DNA from 2 places in the Stenotrophomonas sp. STEN083 genome. Region 1 is predicted to be linked to the other one. Evidence: riboswitches for the same ligand, from Rfam matches in the RefSeq annotation. Region 1 holds a riboswitch; the other holds the start of a gene.
What was found. A riboswitch is a leader RNA that binds a small molecule or an ion and turns the genes downstream of it on or off. The one in region 1 is predicted to bind cobalamin.

Region 1 (9,853 bases):
TATGTTGCGCCGCGCAATATCTGCGCTATGCTGCAACGCAACAAGACCCGCTGGATCACCCCGATGTCCGCTCAGTTCAACGACTTCAGCAGCTACACCCAGCAGCTCGCCGCTGCCGCCAACCGTGCCAACCGGCTCGCCTTGGAAAATGCTGAAAGCGTGTTTGGCGTGCAACTGCGCGCGCTTGAGCGCAACACCACCGTTGCGGCGGGCTTCTTCGGCGAACTGGCGCAGGCCGGTGCGCAGGCGGATCTGCAGGCGCTGCTGCCCAAGGGCATGCAGCTGGCGCGCGAGAACATCGAACGGCTGGCCAACGCCAACCAGGAAGTGGTCGGGCTCAGCCTGAAGACCAGCGAGGCATTGGGCGCACTGGTGCGCCAGCCGTTCGCTGCCAAGCCCGCCAAGGCTGAGCGCAAAGCCGACTGACACCCAGACAACAGAATTTGCGCGGTCCCTCCCCCGCGCAATCCCAGACCCGGCAGCCCCCTCCCGCTGCCGGGTCTTTTTTTGCCTGCGATCCAGCATTCCATTGCCGATGGCTGCGTTCAGCAGCAGCGGCTGGCAGAATCGACGACCACACAGCGGCTAGACTCTCCTGATGTTCAACACCGACACCCTCACCGGCAGCAAGCCGGAACAGTACGCCCAGCTGCTGGCCCAGGCCCGTGCCCTGGTCCACGGCGAAGCCGATCGTATTGCCAATGCCGCCAATCTGTCGGCGCTGGTCTACCACGCGCTGCCGCAGCTCAACTGGGTGGGTTTCTACTTCTACGACGGCAAGGAACTGGTAGTTGGCCCGTTCCAGGGCTTGCCGGCCTGCGTGCGCATTCCGCTGTCCAAGGGCGTGTGTGGCGCCGCTGCCAGCAGCCGCCAGACCCAGCGCATCGAGGATGTGGATGCGTTCCCCGGCCATATCGCCTGCGACTCGGCCTCGCGCTCGGAACTGGTGGTGCCCATGGTCCACAACGGCGCGTTGGTCGGCGTATTCGATATCGACAGCCCGGTGATCGCACGCTTCGACGCGGATGACCAGTTGGGCCTGGAAGCCATCGCCCAGGTATTTGTCGAGGCGCTGCAATGAGCACGCCCAAGCTGCGCAATATCGGCCCCAAGAGTGCAGCCTGGCTGCGTCAGGTTGGTTTGCGCAGCGAGCAGGATTTGAGTGCGATCGGCCCGGTAGCGGCGTTCATGAAGGTGCGCCGCGCCGGCTTCAAGCCCAGCCTCAACCTGCTGTATTCGTTGGAGGGCGCATTGGTCGGCTGCCATTGGCAGGAAATACCAGAGGCGCGCCGCCAGCAGCTGGTGGCGGAGTATGAAGTCGCTGCTGGTGCACTGCCCACCACGCGCGCGGGACAGCAGGCCGGGCCGGTGCATGAAACGCATATGCAGGCTGATGCCGACGAAGAAGAGACCACCGAGATCCGCTTCGAGGATTGAAGCGGAGCATCAGCGTTTGTGGGAACGGCGAACGGCTTTTGCAGGAGCAGCGTAAGCCGCGAAGCTGGCTATCTATCAGATCGCACAGCAATGATCGCAGGTGGTTCGAGTTACGTGGCTCCGGATGCAGCTGTGGCTTCGCGGCTCACGCCGCTCCTACAACACTCCCACAAATCCAGCGGCTAGCGGTGCGAGGACTACAAGCACCAGCATCAGCAAGGTCTCCACAACCTCGACACTCGCACCCAGGCCATCGCCGGAGATGCCACCAAGCTTGCGCTTCCACCACAGCGCAACCAGCGGCACCAGCAGCAACGCCAGCAACAACGGCCACGCGAACACCACGCTGATCGCGGCCAGCAATACTGCCCACAACCACATCGCCGCCGGTCGTAGCTGCCAGGAAAAACGCTCACCCAAACCATTGCCATGCAGCGACGGTATGCGCTGGCTCCACCACAAGGTGCCCCAACGCGCCCACGCCGGCACCAGCACGATGCCGAACCACAACGGCCCCACAGCAAGCTCGGTCAGCAGCACGAACTTGAGCAGTAGCTGCATGATCAGCGTGACCACGCCGAACACGCCCATATGCGGGTCTTTGAGGACTTCCAGAAAGCGCTGCGGATTACGATGCGCCGCACCGAAGGCATCGGCCACATCGCCCAGACCATCCAGATGCAGCGCACCTGTCACCCACACCCAGACCAGCAAGGTCAATGCGCCGGCCAACCATGGTCGATCAGCCAAGCCATACAGCGGTAGCGCCAGCAGCACGCCGATGATGACGCCGACCAAGGGGTAGTACACCGCCGACCTGCTCAGATCTTCCTGGCGGAAATCGCGCACCTGTGGTGTCGGCAACCGGGTCAGGAATTGAATGGCAAGGATCAGGCGGCGTCCGATCATGGTTGTCGCAACTCCAGCAGTTCACCCCACAACTGCCCGTCTTCGCCACGCTCCACGCGCAGGCGCACACGGGTGCCGTAATCAACACGCATCGCCCACAGCGATGACAAACTCATGCCGCAGACCCGCGACACCACCAGCCGCAGCACGCCGGCATGGCTGACCACCAGCACCGGCTGGCCGTCACCATCGTCTTCGTCCACCAAACGATGCAGCTGCTCTTCAACACGCGCCTGGAACTGCTGCCAGGATTCGCCGTTGGGCGGCACCACATCGTGCGGCTCGCTATAGAACCCGGCCAATTGCTCGGCCGGTAGTTCATCGAAATGCAGCCCGTCCCAATCGCCGAAGTCGAGCTCGGCCCAATCCGGGTGGATCTCGCAGAACTGATTGCTGCCGGCCACCAGTGCATGCGCGGTATCCAGCGCACGCCGGCGCGGTGAGCTGATCACCCGACTCCAGCCGATGCCGGCATGGCAGCGGTACAGCGCATCCATCGCACCGTCGATCAAGGGCGGATCAGTACGCCCGTCCAGGTGACCTGCACGTCCGGTGGAAGCATGCCGCAGCAGATCAAGAATCATCGGCCGCCACCGCGATCGGCAACGGCGGCTTCGGCAAACGTCGCCATGCTGTTGTGCAGGGCGCAGGCCATGCGTACCAGCGGCAGCGCGAGCGCGGCGCCGGAGCCTTCGCCAAGACGCAGGTCCAACGACAGCAATGGCTGTGCCTGCAGCGTTTCCAACAGACGAATATGACCGCGCTCGGCCGATTGATGCGAGAACAGCAGCCACGGCCGCAGACTCGGATTGATGCGCACTGCCGCCAATGCTGCAGCAGAGACGATGAAGCCATCCACCAACACCGGAATACGACGCTGCGCCGCGGCAATCATCGCCGCGCTGATCGCTGCGATCTCCAATCCACCTACACGTTGCAATGCTTCGCATGCGGGGGACTCGGCCGTGTTGATCGCATCCCCATGCAGGCTCAGCGCGCGTGCGATCAGATTTCTTTTCTGCACCATGCGCACTGCATCCAAGCCGGTGCCAGCGCCGACCAACTCGTCCAACGACAACGGACCAAGCACGGCGGCTACCGCACTGGCAGCGGTGGTGTTGCCGATGCCCATCTCACCGAACACCAGCAGATCGGCACCCTCGGTGCAGGCAGCTTCCACCGCGCGGCGACCGGCATCGAAGGCAGCTTCCAGATCGGCAGCAGACATCGCCGCGGCAGTACTGAAATCAGCAGTGCCGTGCAACGTCTTGGCACTGACCACACCGGCAATCGGCGCGGTAGCGCGGCTGCCCACATCCCAGACGTGCAGCGGCAGGCCCAGTTCGCGCGCCAGCACCGCAATGGCGGCACCACCGCCAGCAAAGTTGTGCAGCATCTGCACCGTCACTTCCGCCGGGTAAGCCGATACGCCTTGCGCGGTGACGCCATGGTCGCCAGCAAACACGATCACCGGCACACGTTGCGCCGCTGGCTGATCCACGCCTTGCAGCGCGGCCAGCTCAACCGCCAAGGTCTCCAGGCGACCCAGGGCGCCTTCCGGCTTGGTCAGCTGGCGCTGGCGCAGCAGGGCACGCTGCCGGTATTCCTGCGAAGGCTGGCCGCAGGCCTGCCCGTACCATGTTTCTGTCACGACACTTCCGATACTGCGTTTGCAGCGCGCATTCTAGCCATTCAGCAACAGTGCTGCGCATGACCTGCTTCGTCAGTCACTGCTCAAACCCAACCCGAGCAACACATAACCCGGGTAAATGCAGCGCACCCGGGGAATATGATTGCAGCAGCAATGCAGGCCCGACGTGCCCTGCACATCCCGTTGCAGGTGTGCTTACCTGGGCTACAAAGCCCGAAAGCCGCTACCAGACTTGTCGCCCACGCTGTCCACATACACCGAGTAGCGACGCAGCAGTGCGGTGGCCGTTGCCGCCCATTCCGGCAACGCTGGCGGCAATGGCATAGAATGCGCGCACTTTCAGGTGACCGCCCGGCATTGCTGGTCGGTTGAAACGGGAAGCCGGTGCCGCGCATTGCTGGAACTCCAGCATGTCGCCATTCCGGCGCTGCCCCCGCAACGGTAAGCAGGACAAGGCCAGGCATACCGCCACTGTGCTCGACACGGGAAGGCGCCTGGACGGAAGCGGCACATGCCGCCTCGCCTGCGAGTCCGGAGACCGGCCCGAAAGCCGACTGGTTGCGATGCGGAGGGCATGGCGGCGGCTGTAGCGCCGTGTGCGCCGCCTCCGTCTTCTCCCTCTTCTGGCAGCCTTCCCCATCCGCCTGCGCGGGAGCGTGCAGGCCCAGGAGCTTCCATGAAATTGTCTTACCACTCTCTTTCGCTCGCCCTTGCCCTTGCACTGCCGGGCGTTGCTGCCGCGCAGAACGCACCGACCGAGTTGGACGACGTCACCGTCACCGCAACCCGCACCCCGATCTCCATCGAGAACAGCGTGGTGCCGGTGCAGGTCATCGACCGTGCGCAGATTGATCGCAGCCAGGCCAACTCGCTGCAGGACCTGCTGCGCGGCCGTGCTGGCTTGGACATCAACAACTCCGGTGGCATGGGCAAGCTGACCTCGCTGTTCATGCGCGGCACCAGCTCCAGCCAGGTGCTGGTACTGGTAGACGGTGTGCGTATCGGCTCGGCAACCAGTGGCATGCCGCCGTTGCAGGAACTGCCGATCGACCAGATCGAGCGCATTGAAATCGTGCGTGGCCCGCGTTCGAGCCTGTACGGCTCCGAAGCCATTGGAGGCGTGATCCAGATCTTCACCCGTAATGCCGGCAAGGGCCTGCAGCAGAACCTGGCGATCACCGCCGGCAGCAACAACCTGCGCCAGGTCAGCGCCGGCTTCAGCAACCGCGGCGAGCGCGGCTGGATCTCGGCCCAGGCCGGCTACCAGGAGACCGATGGCATCAACGCCTGCCGCGGCTTCTACGACGCAGCGACCTGGGCAGGCGCCGGCTGCTTCACCAACGAGCCGGACCGTGACGGTTACCGCAACACCTCCATCAACGTCCGCGGTGGCTATGCCCTGACCGACACGCTGAGCCTGGAAGGCCACGTGCTCAATGCCATCAGCCGCAACCAGTTTGATGGCACCACCAGCAATGAATCGGACAACCGCCAACAGGTGATCGGCAGCAAGCTGAAGTGGGTGCACAGCGACGCCTTCCAGCTGACCGCCCAGGTTGGCCGCAACAACGAACAGGCCGATGGCTACCTTGCCGGCAACGGCAACCGCAGCTTCGTCAGCACCCTGGACAGCCGCCGCGACACCGCCAGCGTGCAGGGTGACTTCCTGTTCGCCGAAGGCCAGCAAATCAGCGCCGGCGCTGACTGGCAGAAGGACAAGGTCACCGGCACCACGGCCTACATCACCGATAGCCGCGACAACACCGGTGTGTTCGCCGAGTATCAGGGACAGTTCGGCGCACACTCGCTGCAGGCCAGCGTGCGTAACGACGACAACGAGCAGTTCGGCAGCCACACCACCGGCAGCCTTGGCTACGGTTTTGCCTTCGGCAACGGCTTCCGCCTGACCGCCAATGCCGGCACCGGCTTCAAGGCGCCGACGTTCAATGACCTGTACTACCCCTGCTCACCGTGGGGCTGCTACAACAACGCCGAGCTGAAGCCAGAGAAGTCCAAGAGCCTGAACATCGGCATCGCGCAGTACGCCGACGCCTGGAACTGGACCTTCAATGCCTATGAAACCCGCATTGACCAGTTGATCGCACTCGACAGCACCTTCACCCCGTACAACATCGCCGAGGCCCGCATCCGTGGCGCCGAGCTGACCGGCTACCTGTCGCTGGCTGGCTTCGACATCAACGCCCAGGCCAGCTTCACCGACCCGCGCGACCATATCGCCAGTGCACCTACCTACGACAACCTGCTGCCGCGTCGTGCACGCACCAGCGGCCGTCTGGACGTGGACAAGAGCTTTGGCCCGCTGCGTCTGGGCGTGACCGCTGCCGGCAGTGGTCACCGCTTCGACGATGCCGCCAACAGCGTGCGTCTGGCCGGTTACGGCACCATGGATGTGCGCGTTGAATACGCCATCAACGATGCATGGAGCCTGCAGGCCAAGGCCGCCAACGTGTTCGACCGCGAGTACGAAACCGTTGCCTGGTACAACCAGCCGGGCCGCGAGTACCAGCTGACCCTGCGTTACAACAGCAAGGCCAACTGAGTCTGCGAAGCCGCAGCGCCGCTGCGGTTTCCGGCAGTGTGAAAACAAGCAGGGCCGACGGTGATCCCGTCGCCCCTGCTTTTTCAGTCACCACGAATCGTTACAGCTTCATGCGCACGCCGATGTTGAAGGTGCGGCCCAGCACGTCATATACCGCTGCCTGATAGCCGGTCTGATTGAAACCGGCACCGCCGGCCTCTGCACCCGGCACCCGTGGCGGCGCGCGATCAAACACATTGTTCATGCCACCAAACACACTGAACTTCGGCGTGAGCTGATAGCTGGCGTAGAAGTCGCTGTAGAAGGTATTGCCGGCCCACTCACGCTCGTAGCTTGCGGTGGAGGTATTGCTGCCACGCATCTTCGATACATGCCGCAGGGTCCAGTAGAAACTGGCCTTGGGATTGGACCAACCGGTACGCACCGTGCCCTTCCACTTCGGCGTGCCCCACAGCGTCAGGTAATTCCATTCGTCATCTGGATTCAACGGGTCGGCGACAAACTTGCGTTCCAGGGTACGGCCATAGCTGAGATCCACCAGGATGCGGCCCGCATTGGAGTTGGCTACACCACCCAGGTCGTAGTACCAGTTGGCATTGATGTCCACGCCACGGGCGATGCTCTGCGACAGGTTCAACTGTTGCACGGCGACTTCTACGATGTCGCCCGCCGAGTCACGGCTGACCAGATCGCAGAAAGTATTGTTGAGGCTCGCCTGGTCGACGCAGCGATTGAGTATGGTCTGGTAGTCCAGGGTGGAGATCACCCCGCGCAGGTCGATCTTGTAATAGTCGGCCGACACCGTCAGGTTGGAAATGAAACGCGGCCGCAGCACCACGCCAAAGGTGGTGGTCTTGGCAGTTTCCGGCTTCAGGTTGACGTTGCCCGAGTAGACGATGTCCTTCCACTGCCAGTAGTTGCCAACGCTGGTATCGCTGGGACTGATGGCCGCGCAGTTGCCCGCGGTGTAGCTGGTGGTACTGGTACGGGTAGCCAACGCATAGTCGTTGCAGGGATCGTAGATCCACGCCGAAGACACCCTGCCCGCCGTGTAAAGTTCACCGATATTGGGCGCACGGATCGCCTTGCCGTAAGTGCCACGCAAGGTGATGTCGTCGATCGGCGCCCACTCCAAGCCAACTTTGGTGGTGGTGGTGCGGCCGGCGGTGCTGTAGTCCGAGACACGCCCGGCCAGCTCCAGCGACAGACGCTCTGCGCCGGTCACGCCCGACAGCAAGGGCAGGCTCAGCTCGCTGAAGATTTCCTTGACGCTGAACTCGCCGGTCAAGCTGCTTTGGGTGGTGCCAAGGCTGGGGTCATAGGCCGGGTTGATCGGGTCGTACTGGGCGATGGTGCCGATCTCGTTGCGTTCCTTGCGGTACTCCGCACCCACCACGATCTTGGCTTCACCACCGGGCAGGTCGAACATGCCGCCAGAGGCATAGGCCGATGCAACTTTCTGGGTCAGCGTGGTGGTCGACCAGTCGGTGTCGTAGGTCAACCAGTCGACCATCTCCGACGTCAGCCGCTTGAACGGATTGATCGCCACGCAGCCAGCCGGCCCATCCAGGCAAATCGGGTTGCCCGCACCATCCACGTACGAATTCAACCCCGACAACAGCCGGTCGTAGGAACCGGCATTGAGTTCGCGGGTGCGCTGGCGGCTGCGTCCGTAAGAGTAATAAGCCTCGTAGTTCCAGCTGCGCCCGAGGAAGTCGAAATAGCCTTCCGCGCCTATGCTGGCCTGCAGCAACTTGCGGTCGGTCTGCTGGCGCATATGCCCCAGCTCTTCATCGAAGTGGCGACCAAACGCGATGCCATCGGTGAATGCACCACCGTTGGCGGTGATCATTTCCTGGGTGATAAAGGGGCTGTAATACGGCACCACTTCACTGCCGCCCGAACCATAGGTGCTGAGCGAGCGCCAGGAGGCTTCAGACTGACTCTGCGAATAGTTGACCGTACCAACCAGACGCAGCGCATCGTTGACGTCGAAATCCAGCGTCGAGCGCACGGTCTGGCGATCCGATGGCGTCACCAGGTACCAGGAATCGTAGCGTCCGCCAAACTCGCCGCCATCGGTGGTGCCCTGCTGCAACACGTTGAAGCCTGAGCTCAGGTTGGTCAGCCCGCCCGGGCCAAGTTGTGAATGGCGCAGCGAGCCGTCCGGATTGAAGGTGTACAGGCAGTTGGCGGCGTTGGCCGCGCTGCAGTTTCCCAGCAAGACGGTGGCATTGGGCGAGTTGTAGACATTGCGGCTGTTGTCGAGGATCACATACGGATCCGTGCTGTTGGCGCGGGCGTAATACGGGTAGCCGTTGGCAGTCCACGGACGGTCCTGCCCACGCACGGTGCCGGAGTTCTTTTCCCAGAAGCCGTACAGGGTGAAGTTGCCGCGGTTGTCAGCGAAGTTCTTGCCGAACAGCACGTCACCGGTAAAGGTCGGCATGTCGCCGCGCGAGGAATCGCCGTAGCGGACACTGGCTTCCAGCCCTTCGTAGTCACGCTTGAGAACGAAGTTGACCACACCGTTGACGGCATCGGCGCCATACAGCGCGGAGGCACCACCGGTGACCACGTCCACGCGTTCGATCATGCTTGCAGGCAGTGCGCTTACGTCGACACCAGCGGTGCCGGGGATCGATGCAACCTGACGGCGCCCATCCACCAGCGTCAGGGTTCGCTGTACGCCCATGCCGCGCAGATCCAGCGCACTGACGCCAACGTCGCCGGTCTGGTTGGCGGTCTGGCTGGTCTGGGTTGCAGCAAAGCTGGGCAGTTGGTTCACCAGATCGGCGATCTGGGTGTAGCCGGAGGCCTGGATTCTCTCCGCGTTGATTGCCGTCACCGGCGCCGGGCCTTCGAAGCCCGGCTCACGCCGGATGCGCGAGCCGGTCACGATCACGGTATCGAGATTCTTCGCTTCGGTTCCAGCAGGTTGTTCCTTCGCAGCCTCCCCGGCAGCATCCTGCGCCCAGGCCGAGCCCATGGAAGTAGCACACAGCGCCATAGCAACAGCGACTGCCAGTTGGCCACGCCGGCGACACGGCAAGCGCTTGGCGGGATCGTTCGTCTTCATTTACTTCCCCTCGAATATGAAATGTCCAACGAAAATTCAGCAATCAACAACATCTGCTTCTGACCACCCGCCCAGCGCCTCGCCTTGATTGACGTGCGGCTTCAGCAACAGCTGCAGGTCTATGACGCGCACCGCCGCTGAACGGCTTTGTGAAGACTTCGACCATTTCTCGCGCACACACCAACCGACCTCGGCGCGGGCAAACGCGAAGGTCGAC
Region 2 (9,853 bases), on a different contig from region 1:
ACCTTCCTGGTCGATCTGTTCTATGACGGCCTGCCGATCGAACAGAAGTACCGCACCCACTTCCACCGCTTCATGCGCGGCATCCACGAACAGCTGCACCTGCATCAGGGGCAGAGCGATCCGCTGGCCAAGATCGCCCAACAGTGGCGCGACAAGCTGCGCGTGCTGGTGCTGGATGAATTTTTCGTCACCGACATCGGCGATGCGATGTTGCTTGGACGCTTGCTGGAGCGGCTGTTCGCCGAGGGTGTGACTCTGGTGACCACCTCCAATACGGCGGTGGAGAACCTCTATCTCAATGGCCTGCAGCGTGACAGCTTCCTGCCGGCGATTGCCTTGCTGGAGAAGTATTGCGTCGAGCTGTACGCCGAAGGCACCGAGGACTACCGCATGCGCGCGCTGACCCGCTCGCCGGTATACCGCGCGCCGCTCGATGCTGAGAGTGATACGTGGCTGGCCGGACGCTGGAAGGAGCTGAGCGGCGCCGAAGAGGCACGCGGCGGCAACATCCAGATCGAGGGTCGCAAGATCCCGGTGCGTGGCCGTGGCAAGAGTATTGCGTGGTTTGATTTCGCTGCATTGTGCGAAGGCCCGCGTGGGCCGTCGGACTACATCGAGATCGCCCGCGAGTTCACCACCGTGCTGCTGGGTGGCATTCCGCATTTCGATCGCATGAACGAAGATGCCGCGCGCCGCTTCGTCAATCTGATCGATGAGCTGTACGACCGTCAGGTCAACCTGGTCTGCACCGCCCAGGACGCGCCGCCTCTGCTGTACAGCGGCACCCGCCTGGCCGGCGCCTTCGAGCGCACCGCCAGCCGCCTGATCGAGATGCAGAGCGCCGAGTACCTGGGTACCGCGCACCGCAACTGATCCGGTAGTGCTGAGCCATGCTCGGCACTACGCCTTGAGCCCCTCTCCCGCTTGCGGGGTGAGAGGGGCAGCTTGCGAACCAACGGTTCGCTGCCCATCGAACGCCCTTGCGTCAGCGCAAGGGCCGGGGCGCGGAGCGGGGGTTGGGGTGAGGGCAGCTTTCCGCTGGTAAAGCCCCTGCCGAGCATGGCTCGGCACTACAGAGCAGCCTCGCCGACAGCGCCAGAAAATCAAAATCCACCCGCTCCCCAGCGCGTTGCGCAAGCGAGGGGGCAGATTTAACCCCACTCCCCACCCCCATCCGTTCCTATCCCCGTACGCCGCATCACGCGGCCTGGATGGGAGCAGGAATCATGGCTAGCGCAAAGGGTTCAAACCGGCCGGCGGTTCGCAATATGGCGCTGGCCGCCGCAGTGACGCTGTTGGTCGGCCTGCCGGTGGCGGCAGCGGTCCGCCATACCCCGTTCCCGGTGACCGACAAGACCGGCGATCTCAAGGCGCCAACCACGCAACGCACGCGCCAGACCCAGCCCAACTTCCGTGCGCCCAGCGCCAGCGTCTGCAGCGACACGCCGGTGCTGCGCGAGGTTGCCGATCCCAGCCCCAAGCCGCAGCAGCACAATATCGCTGCGGGCGAGGTGCGTATGCGCACGGGGGACAGCTACAGGGCGGACACGAAGATGATGGCTCCCATGCCAGCGCCTGCTGCGCCGCCACCTCCACCGTCGCTGGCAGCCCGTGCCGAGGCCGCTGCCGATGCCAGTTATGCGGCAGCGGAAATGCCGATGGCTTCGATCACCACCACTGGCAACGTGCGGCAGCAGCAGGCGCCAGTCACTGCCGGTGTCGTCGATGACAACGCTGACTTCACCGCATTCCAGCAGTTCCTGCAGGGCCATGAAGAAGCCAATGATCTTGGTCGCGATATCAGCGTGCGCCAGCGCCTGCAGGTGGTCGATGCGCAGGGTCGGCCGGTGCCGGACGCGGAAGTGGCGGTCACGGCCCGTAATGGTGCGCGCATGTGGGCGCGTACCGATGCCGGTGGCCAGGTCTGGGTTCACCCGAATGCCTTCGATGATCGCGATTCGGCCAGCTACCAGATACAGGTGCGGCGCGCCGGCAAGACGGTGACCTCGGTCCTGCAGCGCGGGCAGAAGAATGCCGTGCAGGTAGTGGTGGCCGATGCACCGCTGCCGGCGCGGGCCAAGCTCGACCTGGTGTTCATGGTCGACGCCACCGGCTCGATGGCCGATGAAATAGACAAGCTGCGCGATACGCTACAGGGCATCGTCCGCGATATCGCCCAGCTGCCGTCCAACCCGGACATCTGCCTGGGGCTGGTGACCTACCGTGATCGCGGCGACGAGTACTTCGTGCGTGGCTGGGACCTGAGCAACAACGTTGCTGGCTTTCAGAAAGTGCTGAATGGCGTGCAGGCCAATGGCGGCGGTGATTACCCGGAAGCAATGAACGAGGCCTTCGACCATGCCGTGCAGGCGATGAACTGGCGCGGTGCCTCGACTACGCGCCTACTGGTGTCGCTGGCCGATGCGCCGCCGCACATGGATTACCCGCAGCCGCACTACGAACAGACCATGCTGGCCGCGCTGGGCAAGGGCATCAAGGTGTTGAGCGTTGCCGCATCCGGCCAGGACACCACCGGTGAGATCGCGCAGCGGCAGATCGCGCAGTACACCGGCGGGCGTTTCATCTTCCTGACCTACAAGGATGCCAGCAATCCCTCCAGCGGACCGGGCAGCGAGACCGTGCATGAGGTGGAGAACTATTCGGTCGACACCCTGGACAAGCTGGTGGTGAAGCTGGTGCGCGAGGAGTTGGCGCAGTTGCCGAAGGGCTGAGCTTCTGCCCCCTCCCTTTGCCGTAGGCAAGGGGAGGGTTGGGGAGGGGTAAGCTTTTGATCTTCAGGCTTTGCCAGCTTCGCGGCTTACGCCGCTCCTACAAAGCCAAGCCCTGCAGTGCCGAGCCATGCTCGGCATGGGCTTTACCGGTGATGCCCCTGCCGAGCAAGGCTCGGCACTACCAAAAGCGGGCTTTACCGCGCTGGCAACGGAATGCTGTCGCCCTGACGGTCATCGCTTGCTGCCATCGTCGCGGTATCACCACTCACGCGCATCATCTGCAGCGGCTGGCCATCAAAACGGAACTCCAGTGCCGACTGCAGCCTATCCAGCGCCTGTACCTGCGTGCACAACGAGCGCGCGTGCTGCTCCAAGGCGGCAGCGCGTCCTTCCAGGCGTTGCTCCAGTTCGGCGTCGAGTTTGTCCGCGCGCGCATCCAGCTTGTCCTCACCACCGGTGAATACCGCCCACAGCATGCTGCGGGCGATGGAGCCGCTCAGGCTCTCGGCGGCATCCTGCACCCGTGCTTCGAAACCTTCATGGAACAGGTCCTGGTCCCAGCGGCCGCGGCCGATGGTCTGTTCGACAAAACGTTCGGCCTCCTTGCGCAACTTGCGCACTTTGCGGGAGTTGGCGTTGCCGGTGAGGCCTTCGTAAACCGAGTCCAACGTATCGAAGCTGATGCCAACCGACTCGTTGGCAATGCCGGTGACCGCCGGCATCAGCTGGCGCACGCCGTTCTCCAGTGCGCGCAGGCGTTGTGCATCCGCGGCCGATACCGTCTGCATGCGGTTGTCGATGCTCAGCTGGCCGTCGTGGAACACGATCTCGCGCATCGGCAGGGTATCGCGGCGCAGCCAGATGCCGCCGCCATCCACCAGGACGTTGTAGTCGGTGGACACGCCACATTGATCGGCGGACAGCTCCGGTGCCTTGACCGTAGCGGCCTGAGCCATCAGCGGCAGCAGCAGGGCCAGCGAGGTGGCGATGGGCGGCAGGCGCATGGCGGCGAGCTCGTGGCGGAAGGGTGCCGCCAGCTTGGCCGCTTGCAGCGACGGCTGCGCAGGCCGGAAGTCACGCCCGGAATTTCATCAGAAATTTACGTAGTCAAGTCAGGTGGTTTCCCTACAAAAAAACTCTGCAAAAGGCTTGACTGCGCATTCCGTTCGAGCAGGTTCGAGTGTCTGGCCCGGGCGGCATACAGTCCAAGCCTTGTGCCGCAAGGCTTGGCAAAGAAATACTAGATTTGGTGTTGACCCTGTCATACACCCCCACTATCTTGTGCTCCGTCGGTTCTGACGGGATTTTTCCGTCGGATTAATAGGGAAGCTGGTGATGCCTTCAAGGCTAGTCCGGCACTGCCCCGCAGCGGTAATTGGGAACGACCCCGCCAACAGCACTGAGGCAAACGCCTTGGGAAGCGGCGGAGTAGGAGAAGGCCCCCGCCTTCCTGCCCATGAGTCCGAAGACCTGCCGACAGCCACGCGATGCACACCGCGTGGTGCCGGCTGCGGTGTCTTCGAGGGGAAGACGGCTGGTGACGTGGTGCCGTGGCTGCTGCCGACCCTTGGTCGTGCGCTGTCGCGGCTGCTGCGACGCCGTCCTTCCATGCTCGCTGCTCCGTACCGGCTCTGCTTCCTGCGCGGGCAGGAGCTGCGTGCATAACGTTTGCAAGGACACCATCGTCGTGACTGCCACTCATACTGACGTCGCTCCGGCTGAAGCCGGTTTTGAACTGACCCCGCCGCCAACCGCCACCGCCATGAGCGTGACCAAGCGCAATGGCAGCACCGAGCCGGTAGACCTCAACAAGATTGTCCGCGCCATCCAGCGTTGCTGCGAAGGCCTGCACGCGGTGGACCCTATGCGGGTGGCCACGCGCACCATCTCCGGCCTGTACAACGGCGCCAGCACCCAGGAACTGGACGAGCTGTCGATCCGTACCGCCGCCCTGCTGATCGGCGAAGAGCCCGAGTACGGCCGCCTGGCTGCACGCCTGCTGGCCAACTTCATCGGCAAGGAAGTCTCCGGCCAGGAAATCCATGCGTTCTCGCAGTCGGTCGGCCGTGGCCACGAAGTCGGCCTGATCAACGACCGCCTGCTCAACTTCGTGCAGGTCAACGCACGCAAGCTCAACGACGCGATCGATCCGTCCTATGACCTGAACTTCGATTACTTCGGCCTGCGCACCATGTATGACCGCTACCTGCTGCGGCATCCGCATTCGCGCAAGGTCATCGAAACCCCGCAGCAGTTCTTCCTGCGCATCGCCAGCGCGCTGAGCGAGGATGTGCCCGAAGCACTGGCGCTGTACCAGCGTCTGGGCAGCCTGGATTACCTGCCGTCCAGCCCGACCCTGTTCAATGCCGGCACCAGCCACGAGCAGCTGTCCTCGTGCTTCCTGCTGGACTCGCCGCAGGATTCGCTGGAATCCATCTACGACCGCTATGCCGACATCGCGCAGCTGTCCAAGTTCAGCGGTGGCATCGGCGTCAGCTATACCCGCGTGCGTTCGCGTGGCTCGCTGATCAAGTCCACCAACGGCCACTCCAACGGCATCGTGCCGTGGCTGAAGACGCTGGATTCCTCTGTGGCTGCGGTCAACCAGGGCGGCAAGCGCAAGGGCGCGGCCTGCGTCTATCTGGAAACCTGGCACGCCGACATCGAGGACTTCCTCGAACTGCGCGACAACGCCGGTGATGATTCGCGTCGTACGCATAACCTCAATCTGGCCAACTGGGTGCCGGACCTGTTCATGCAGCGCGTCGAGGCCGACCAGGAATGGTCGCTGTTCGATCCGCGCGTGGTGCCGGAGTTGACCGATCTGTTCGGCCCGGCCTTCGAGCAGGCCTATGTACAGGCCGAAACCCAGGGCAAGGCGCGCAAGACCGTGTCGGCACGCAAGCTGTATTCGCGGATGATGCGCACCCTGGCCGAGACCGGCAACGGCTGGATGACCTTCAAGGACAAGTGCAACCTTGCCAGCAACCAGACCCTGCGCGCCGGCAACGTGATCCACCTGTCCAACCTGTGCACCGAGATCCTGGAGATCACCTCCAACGACGAGACCGCAGTCTGCAACCTGGGCTCGATCAACCTCGGCAACCACCTCGACGCGCATGGCGATTTCGATTTCGAGAAGCTGGCCGAGACCGTGCGCCTGGCCGTGCGCCAGCTCGACCGCGTCATCGACCTGAACTTCTACCCGATCGAAACCGCACGCCGCGGCAACCTGCGCTGGCGCCCGGTCGGCCTGGGCTGCATGGGCCTGCAGGACGTGTTCTTCCGCAAGCGCATGGCCTTCGACTCCGCCGAAGCACGCGCGCTGTCGACCAAGATCGCCGAGGCCATCTATTTCCACGCGCTGGAAGTATCCTGCGAACTGGCCCAGGAACGCGGCAAGCATCCCTCGTTCAACGACACCCGCGCTGCCCACGGCGAGCTGCAGTTCGATGCCTGGAACGTGGTGCCGGACGACGTCGAGCGTTGGGACGCACTGCGTGAGCGCATCAAGCAGCATGGCCTGCGCAACTCGCTGATCATCGCGATCGCGCCGACCGCGACCATCGCCTCGATTGCCGGTTGCTATGAGTGCGTCGAGCCGCAGGTGTCCAACCTGTTCAAGCGCGAGACCCTGTCGGGCGACTTCCTGCAGATCAACCGTCACCTGGTTGCCGAGCTGAAGCAGCTGGGCCTGTGGACGCCGGAAGTGCGCGATGCGATCAAGCTGGCCGACGGTTCCATCCAGAGCCTGGCGCAGATCCCGGAAACCCTGCGCCACATCTACCGCACCGCATGGGAACTGCCGATGCGTTCGCTGATCGACATGGCCGCCGCGCGCGGTGCCTATATCGACCAGTCGGCCTCGCTCAACCTGTTCATGGAGAGCCCGAACATCGGCGCGATGTCGTCCATGTACATGTACGCCTGGAAGCAGGGCATCAAGACCACGTACTACCTGCGCTCGCGTCCGGCCACCAAGATCGCCAAGACCACGGTCAGCAGCTACACCCCGGTTGAAGCCGTGGCCTGCTCGCTGGAAAACCCAGAAGCCTGCGAGGCCTGCCAGTAACAAAAAAAGGGCCCCGAATTGGAGTTCGGGGCCCTTTGATGCTTCACAAAACGCTCTTGACCGCTTGGGCGGGGCGTCTTTGATCTGCCACTTCGACTAAGAAGCGGGTTGACTATACCGTTAACAGTGGTCTGATCAAAGTTTTAGCCCGAGCACTTAGAACTCAAAGGCAAAAATTTATGAGCAAGGATCAAGATCGAATGGTCTACCGTCGCGACGACGGTCAATGGGCAAATAAACGCAACGATGCCAGCCGTGCCTCCAGCTTGCACCGGACCCAGGCTGGCGCCGAGCGGAGTGCTCGACAGATGCTAGTTAACCAAGGTGGTGGGGAGTTGACGACAAAGGGTCGCGATGGATTGATTCGAAGCAAAGATACGATCGCTCCAGGTCACGATCCTTTCCCGCCCCGGGATACTGAACGCTAATTTCCTCAACTAGCAACCGCCGACGCCACGTTTTGTAGGAGGCACATGGAAGTGCCTGAAGTTTCCTGTCTTTTCCACCTGCAGTACCGGTTCGCCGATGCTGACACATGAGAGTTTTCCCATGTCTGAAAGCCCCAATCAGATGCTGCTCGATCCCGGCTTCGAGCTGACCCTGCGTCCGATGCGTTACCCGGACTTCTACGAGATGTACCGCAACGCCATCAAGAACACCTGGACGGTGGAGGAGATCAATTTCCAGATCGACATCACCGACCTGCACCAGAAGATGTCGCCGGCCGACCAGCACCTGATCCATCGCCTGGTCGCGTTCTTCGCCACCGGCGACTCGATCGTGTCGAACAACCTGGTGCTGAACCTGTACCAGCACCTCAATGCGCCGGAAGCGCGCATGTACCTGTCGCGCCAGCTGTATGAAGAAGCGCTGCACGTGCAGTTCTACCTGACTCTGCTGGACAACTACCTGCCGGATCCGGAAGAGCGCTTCAAGGCCTTCGCCGCCGTTGAGAACATCGACTCGATCAAGAAGAAGGCTGCGTTCTGCTTCAAGTGGATCGATGCGCTGCAGGAAACCAAGCGTCTGGAAACCCGCGACGACCGCCGCCAATTCCTGCTCAACCAGATCTGCTTTGCCGCCTGCATCGAAGGCCTGTTCTTCTTTGCCGCCTTCGCCTACGTGTACTACTTCCGTTCGCGCGGCCTGCTGCCGGGCCTGGCCTCGGGCACCAACTGGGTGTTCCGCGACGAGAGTTGCCACATGGAGTTCGCGTTCGAATGTGTGCGCAAAATCCGCGCCGAAGAACCCGATCTGTTCGACGCGAAGATGGAGCAGGAGGTCTACCAGATGCTGGAAGAGGCCATCGAGTGCGAAGTGCAGTTCGCCGAGGACGTGCTGTCCGGCGGTGTGGCCGGCATCTCCACCCGCGACATGCGCGAGTACCTGCAACACTGCGCCGACAACCATTTTCTCAAGCTGGGCATGGCCAAGAAGTACAACGTGCGCAACCCGCTGCCGTTCATGGAACTGCAGGATGTGCAGGAACTGACCAACTTCTTCGAGCGCCGCGCTTCTGCCTACCAGGTGGGCGTGCAGGGTGAAGTGGCGTTTGATATGGCGTTCTGATTTGCTCCCTCCCTTGCGCGAAGCGCAGGGGAGGGTTGGGGAGGGGTGCTTTGGGCTCTACACGTAGCGTCCGATTGCAGTTTCTTGCGGAAACCACCGGCAACAGCAACAGCAACAGCAACGGCACCCCTCCCCAGCCCTCCCCTCGGCTGCGCCGAAGGGAGGGGGCAGAGCACTCACCGGCTGCACAGCTTTGCGGGCGTATCATCGGCACCAACTTACAGGTGATGCCTCCATGACGCCCATCGTCGAAACCAATCCGCCGGTCGAAGTCCGCATGGCGGAAATCGTGTTCCCCAACCACACCAACCATATGGGCACGCTGTTCGGCGGCCAGGCATTGGCGTGGATGGATAAGGCGGCCTTTCTCGCCGCCGCCCGTTATTCGCGTTGCACGGTGGTCACCGCGCGCTCGGACCAGGTCGACTTCAAGCTGCCGATCCGTATCGGGCAGATGGTGGAAACCATCGGCCGGGTGGTCAAGGTTGGCCGCAGCTCGATGCATGTGGAAGTCGAGCTGATCGCCGAAGACCTGCATAACGGCGAACGTGCGCTGTGCACCAAGGGCACCTTCGTGATGATCGCGCTCGATGGCGAAGGTCATCCGACCACGGTGCCGACGCTGCCGACGCAGGCCTGAGCCGCACGGCGATGACCACTTCATCGGCACAGACCGGGCGCTTGTCGTCAGCGGTAATCACCGAACTGCCGCAGTTCATTGCCGGCCATCGGCGTCTGTTCGTGGTCACCGGTGCTGGTTGCAGCACCGACTCCGGCATCCCCGACTACCGCGACAGCGATGGCCAATGGAAGCGCACACCGCCGGTAACCTACCAGGCCTTCATGGGCGAGGAGGCAACCCGCAGGCGGTACTGGGCGCGTAGCCTGCTGGGCTGGCCGCGCTTCGGCCACGCCCTGCCCAATGGCACGCATCACGCGCTGGCGGCGTTGGAAGCCGATGGTCGCATTGAGCTGCTGCTGACCCAGAACGTGGATTGCCTGCACCAGGCGGCGGGCAGCCAGACCGTGATCGATCTGCACGGCCGACTGGATCAGGTGCGCTGCATGGGCTGCGAAGCACGCAGCTCGCGTGAGCTGCTGCAACAACGCCTGCTGCACGCCAACCCTGGTTGGGACGTGCTGGAAGCGGGCATCGCGCCCGATGGTGACGCCGATCTGGAAGCCGACTTCTCCGCGTTCAGCGTGCCTGCTTGCGAGGCATGTGGCGGCGTATTGAAGCCGGACGTGGTGTTCTTCGGCGAGAACGTGCCGCGCGAACGTGTCGCTGCCGTGCATGAGCACCTGCAGCGTTCCGATGCGGTGCTGGTGCTGGGTTCGTCACTGATGGTGTATTCCGGTTTCCGCTTCGTCGATGCCGCCGCCAAAGCCGGTTTACCGATAGCCGCAGTCAATCTCGGCCGTACCCGCGCCGATCACCTGCTGTCGCTGAAGGTGGAAATGCCCTGCGCGCAGGCACTTG

Region 2: linked by a shared signal. The riboswitch ahead of ACVOK8_RS02460 (ribonucleoside-diphosphate reductase subunit alpha) and the one ahead of btuB (TonB-dependent vitamin B12 receptor) in region 1 are both predicted to bind cobalamin.

Annotation. Positions count from the first base shown of each region.
Region 1 covers NZ_JBRRCU010000039.1:23,667-33,519, reverse strand. The annotation lists gene ACVOK8_RS12625 (phasin family protein) at 64-426, shown strand; gene ACVOK8_RS12620 (GAF domain-containing protein) at 599-1,081, shown strand; gene ACVOK8_RS12615 (TfoX/Sxy family protein) at 1,078-1,437, shown strand; gene cobS (adenosylcobinamide-GDP ribazoletransferase) at 1,594-2,346, opposite strand; gene ACVOK8_RS12605 (histidine phosphatase family protein) at 2,343-2,930, opposite strand; gene cobT (nicotinate-nucleotide--dimethylbenzimidazole phosphoribosyltransferase) at 2,927-3,997, opposite strand; cobalamin riboswitch at 4,322-4,558, shown strand; gene btuB (TonB-dependent vitamin B12 receptor) at 4,674-6,557, shown strand; gene ACVOK8_RS12590 (TonB-dependent receptor plug domain-containing protein) at 6,658-9,636, opposite strand; gene ACVOK8_RS12585 (hypothetical protein) at 9,758-9,853, shown strand, end outside.
Region 2 covers NZ_JBRRCU010000004.1:84,743-94,595, forward strand. The annotation lists gene zapE (cell division protein ZapE) at 1-873, shown strand, start outside; gene ACVOK8_RS02450 (VWA domain-containing protein) at 1,227-2,732, shown strand; gene ACVOK8_RS02455 (DUF2884 family protein) at 2,927-3,736, opposite strand; cobalamin riboswitch at 4,006-4,223, shown strand; gene ACVOK8_RS02460 (ribonucleoside-diphosphate reductase subunit alpha) at 4,495-6,804, shown strand; gene ACVOK8_RS02465 (DUF2188 domain-containing protein) at 7,005-7,232, shown strand; gene ACVOK8_RS02470 (ribonucleotide-diphosphate reductase subunit beta) at 7,354-8,373, shown strand; gene ACVOK8_RS02475 (acyl-CoA thioesterase) at 8,609-9,013, shown strand; gene ACVOK8_RS02480 (NAD-dependent protein deacetylase) at 9,025-9,853, shown strand, end outside.